DNA from 2 places in the Salicola sp. Rm-C-2C1-2 genome. Region 1 is predicted to be linked to the other one. Evidence: predicted binding sites of a transcription regulator. Region 1 holds the regulator's gene; the other holds the start of a gene.
The links. Region 1 encodes FliA, which starts transcription of late flagellar genes. Its sites were predicted from a motif close to CTAAAGTTNNNNNNNNNNCNGCCGATA; they were not measured.
Positions count from the first base shown of each region.

Region 2: a site for FliA is predicted at 1,058-1,084, ahead of flgM (flagellar biosynthesis anti-sigma factor FlgM). Genes of this name have one in related genera too.

Region 1 covers NZ_JBEFNF010000010.1:45,765-48,157, forward strand. Annotated here, with positions in the region: gene AAF659_RS14255 (protein phosphatase CheZ) at 1-336, opposite strand, end outside; gene cheY (chemotaxis response regulator CheY) at 353-724, opposite strand; gene AAF659_RS14265 (RNA polymerase sigma factor FliA) at 835-1,566, opposite strand; gene AAF659_RS14270 (MinD/ParA family protein) at 1,612-2,393, opposite strand, start outside.
Region 2 covers NZ_JBEFNF010000001.1:844,533-846,925, reverse strand. Annotated here, with positions in the region: gene AAF659_RS03905 (chemotaxis protein CheV) at 1-94, opposite strand, end outside; gene flgA (flagellar basal body P-ring formation chaperone FlgA) at 259-990, shown strand; gene flgM (flagellar biosynthesis anti-sigma factor FlgM) at 1,123-1,446, shown strand; gene AAF659_RS03890 (flagella synthesis protein FlgN) at 1,453-1,944, shown strand; gene AAF659_RS03885 (cyclic di-GMP-binding domain-containing protein, MshE-related) at 1,951-2,393, opposite strand, start outside.

The DNA of each region.
Region 1 (2,393 bases):
GTCCTCGACCAGATCCATAGTCTTGTTCGCCGAATCACTGGTCAGGCGCACCACATAATCCAGGCGGTCGGAGGCATCAGCCATCTTGGACAGCTCTTCCTGCTGTTCGCGATTCTCAGCCTTGATCTCGAAGTTACGCAGCGCCTCGTGAAGACTGCGGGTCAGGCGGCCCACCTCACGGTAGAGACTGCGATCACGCACCTCACCCAGTTCAGCAATACGCTGCATGGCATCGCTGATATCACCCCGATCCAGAGCGTCTTTGAGGGCTGTGGCGTGCCCTTTGAGCTCTTCTGCCACTTCCTCGGTAATGTCTTCCCGGTTGAGCTCGCTCATGCCGTCTGCACCTGATTCACTCAATGCGTTCAAAAATCTTTTCGATCTTGTCTTTGAGTACCGCAGCCGTAAACGGTTTGACCACATAACCGTTCACACCCGCCTGCGCAGCGGCCACGATCTGATCCCGTTTGGCCTCGGCAGTAACCATCAGAATGGGCAGATTTTTAAGGTTCTCATCAGCCCGAATTGCCTGAAGCAGCTCCATACCGCTCATACCTGGCATGTTCCAGTCCGTTATCAGGAAGTCGAACTTGCCATTACGCAGCATCGGAAGCGCGCTATTGCCGTCATCCGCCTCCTCGATGTTGTTGAAGCCGAGGTCGCGCAGCAGGTTCCTCACGATCCGTCTCATCGTGGAGAAATCATCCACAACAAGAATCTTCATGTTCTTGTCCAAAACAGCCTCCCAAACTTCGGTTGTTGTCACGCCGGCCTGAGCGGCTCGTGCTACAACACTCACTTTCACAGTCTAGACGTTTGTTCCAATCTAACCAGTCAGCTTCCCAGACGCGCCAGCATGCGTGCCCTCAACCGGGCTGCTGCCTGGCCATGAATCTGGCTGACCCGCGATTCACTGACTCCGAGCACGGCGCCCACCTCCTTGAGGTTGAGTTCATCCTGATAGTAAAGCGATAAAACCAGCCGTTCACGCTCGGGAAGCTGGTCAATCTCCCCTGCCAGCGCGCTGCGGAAATCCGCATCCTGAAGATCACCCTCAGGGCCTTCTTGCGGGGCCTGGTCATTGATGTGCTCATTCTTTTCAGTCAACTCATCAAGGCTGAAAAGACGCCCGGTGGTCGCATCACTGGCTCGGCTGTGGTACTCGTCAAGCGATACTCCGAGCTCATTTGCAACCTCCGCGTCTTTCGCGTCGCGACCTTCACGTGCCTCGATGGTCTGGATCGCTTCGGAAATACGGCGGGCATTACGGTGTACCGAGCGAGGCACCCAGTCACCGCGACGTATTTCGTCGACAATCGCCCCGCGGATACGGATGCCGGCATAGGTTTCAAAGGTCGCACCCTGACCAGCTTCATACTTGCGCGCCGCCTCCAATAGCCCAACCATACCAGCCTGCATCAGATCTTCGAGCTGGATATGATCAGGAAGGCGCGCCATCAAGTGTAACGCGATCTTCTTGACCAGGGGCATGTGGCTCTCCACGAGATCGTCCACATCGGCCCGATGGGTCTGTGTGTAGAGTTCAAGCGGCCCGGACTGCGTCATGATATGGCCACTCCCGTAACCCCCTGCTCAAGAATAAAAACCCGATCAGTCCTGGACGAGCCGTTCCACAAAAAACTCCAGGTGACCCCGCGGTGACGACGGCAACGGCCACTGATCCACCTTCTTCGCAAGTTCCCGAAAAGCACCGGAAGCTTTGGCATTCGGGTAGAGTTCCATCACCGCCTTCTGACGGCGAACCGCTTTCTTGACCGCGTCATCGAGGGGGATGGTTCCAACATATTGTAACGCAACATCAAGAAACCGCTCAGTGACCCGATAAAGTTTGTCGTAAAGCGTTTTGCCGTCCTGCTCGGTACGCACCATATTCGCCAGAACCCGGAACCTGTGGGTGTCATAGTCCCGATTCATGAGCTTGATCAGGGCGTAGGTGTCCGTGATGGAGGTGGGCTCGTCATTGACCACCAGCATGATTTCCTGGGATGCCCGCAGAAAGCTGACCACGGCCTCCGAGATACCCGCTGCAGTATCAACAATCAGTACGTCGATGTCGTCACCGAGTTCACTGAAAGCGGAAATCAGCCCGGCATGCTCCATGTGACTGAGATTGGTCATGCGCTGGGTTCCAGACGAGGCCGGCACGATCCGGATACCACCGGGACCGTCCACGAGGATGTCGGCGAGCGAGCACTCGCCAGCGAGGACATCTGAAATGTTGTAGGTGGCGCTGATACCCAGAAGAACGTCGATATTGGCAAGACCCAGGTCAGCATCCAGCACCACGACCCGCTGCCCCATTTCGCAGAGCGCGATGCCGAGATTGACCGAGACGTTGCTCTTGCCAACGCCACCCTTGCCACCGGTGACCG
Region 2 (2,393 bases), on a different contig from region 1:
GCTGGTTACCCTTGAGCTGAAACAGCAGCAACTCAAGGCGGTTCTGACCAACCATCTGGGTGCGCTGATTAACGTTGTCGAGAAGTCCCGCCATAGTCCTGCCTATCCTCACAAGTCGGCATGGTTATTGTATGATCTTGTCTGAGACAACAATAAACTCCGGCTTTCGCCATATCTTTGCCGGTCTGAGTCATACGCCATTCGATTCGGGTCGGATGAACCACCGGCTAACCGCAAGGATAGGACATTTTTGAGGCTATGCGCACCGATAACACCAACACGACGCCAAAATTCCGCCAGCTGCTACTGATGGCACTGCTGCTTCCGGGTATGGCGATCGCATCGGGGCCCAAAGCCAGTACTGCAGAGCGCATTGTTCAGGCTGCCAAGGATTTTCTGGAATCTTTTACCCAGAAACAGGCAGACAAAGGACGTGCGGTCGAATACGGCCTCGACAGCGTGGACAATCGTCTTTCTCTTGCCCATTGCCCTCAGGATTTGGATGTTGAGTTTGCCGGCGACCCGGAACGCTCCACTCGCACGACACTGCTTGTGAGCTGTCAGGGGGATCGCCCCTGGCGAATTTTTCTCAGCGCAAAGGTGCGCATTCAGGTAGACGGCTGGGTGGCGGACAGACCCATCGGACGCGGGGAACGGTTGACACAGAGCATGCTGCGCTCCAGCGCTGTTGTGATCAACGGACAGCGAAGTGGCGGTTTCCGGGATCCTCAGCACATGATCGGCATGCAGGCCAGCCGCACCATCCGCGCGGGCACGGCCATTACCCCCCGCATGCTTGAGCAACCACTGGCAGTGGAGCGGGGGGACCGCGTTGTCATCTCGGCTGGCAGCGACGCCTTTTCTATTACCACACGCGGCGAGGCGGAACGCAGCGGCCGAGTGGGCGAACAGATCCCGGTAGTCAATGAGAACTCAGGGCGCCGGATCAAGGGCCGGATCACGAAACCGGGCCATGTCGCCATCAACTGAACACGGCGGCAGGAAAATGCCGGCCACCGGCAGTTCCGTGCCCAGAGACAAAAAAATTGGCAGGAGGCTAAAGTCTGCGCCCTCGCTGCCGTTACAATGAGCAGAGAGTACGGATCCGAAACGGGGTGAGCCATGGCAGTTGACTTCAATGGGGCTAACAACAACGCCCTCAACACCCAGAAACAAACACTGCGGCAACGCGACGGCACGCAGGGACAGAACCAAACACAACAGCCAGCGGAAGGCGGTTCACAGGCGCGCGAAAGCACACGCGTTGATCTGAGCCCTGATGCGCGCAATCTGAAAGCGGCGGAACAGACGCTTCAGCAACAGCCGGAAGTGGATGACGCTAAGGTCGCGCGTATCCGCGAGGCACTTGAGGACGGCTCCTACTCAGTCGACGCTGAAAAACTGGCCCAGAAAATGCAAGAAATGGATGACAGCATTTTCGGATAAGACGCTATGACTGATTATAAGACGACGTTCGAAACACTGGATCAGCTCCTCAGGAAAGACGAAGCTAACCTCAACAGGCTTGCGGAAGTACTGGAACAGGAACATCGCGCCCTGGCCAGCAACGCGATGGAGCAGCTGGAGCAGGCGACCAGTGAGAAAAACGAACTACTCGACGCGCTCAGAGACCGAGCAAAGCAGAAAATCCGCCTTCTGGCCCAAATTGGCTATCACCCCGATAGTGGCCAGGCAGTAAGCGACTTTCTCCGCGACCAGGCAGGCGCTGATTCAGCATTGATGGAGCGCTGGGAAGCCGCTCAGAAACAGCTTAGTGAATGCCAGCATCGCAATGCTGTTAACGGTCGTATCCTGAGTCACCTGCAGCGGCGCCTTTCCCGCGTCTCTGATATTATCAGGGGAGCCGATCAGCAGCAGGCGCTTTACGGCAGCACGGGCGAATCCCGCAACCTAACTCACAGCCAGGTATTCGCAAGCGCCTGATCCGGATCAGCGTGCCCGGATGGTCAAACTGGAATCGCTGGAAAAGCGGATGTCAGTGATGGTGATATTCCCCATGGAGTGGGATGCCGGTGCACCTTCGACTCTGATCCCCTCCATACGGATCTCGCCGATTCGCTCCGGCATAGCAAGACTTATGCCTCCACTGTTATCAATGGAAAATCCGGGGCCTTCCGGGCCATACTCCACTCCCTTCACCGTGAGATCCGAGTCCAGGAAGTTCAGAGCCGGCACGAAGGTGCGCGCTGTGAATTCAAGAGCATCAAGCGTTTGATCGTCAGCCTCTTGCGCTGAAGACGGTGGCTGCGCCAGGTCAATTGCATTTTTAGAGAACGCATCCCGGCCCTGGGCCACAGCACCGCTCATCTCTCCCGCACTCAATGGTTGCATGCCGTTTACGGAGGCGCGAACCTGCTGACTACTGGTTTGAG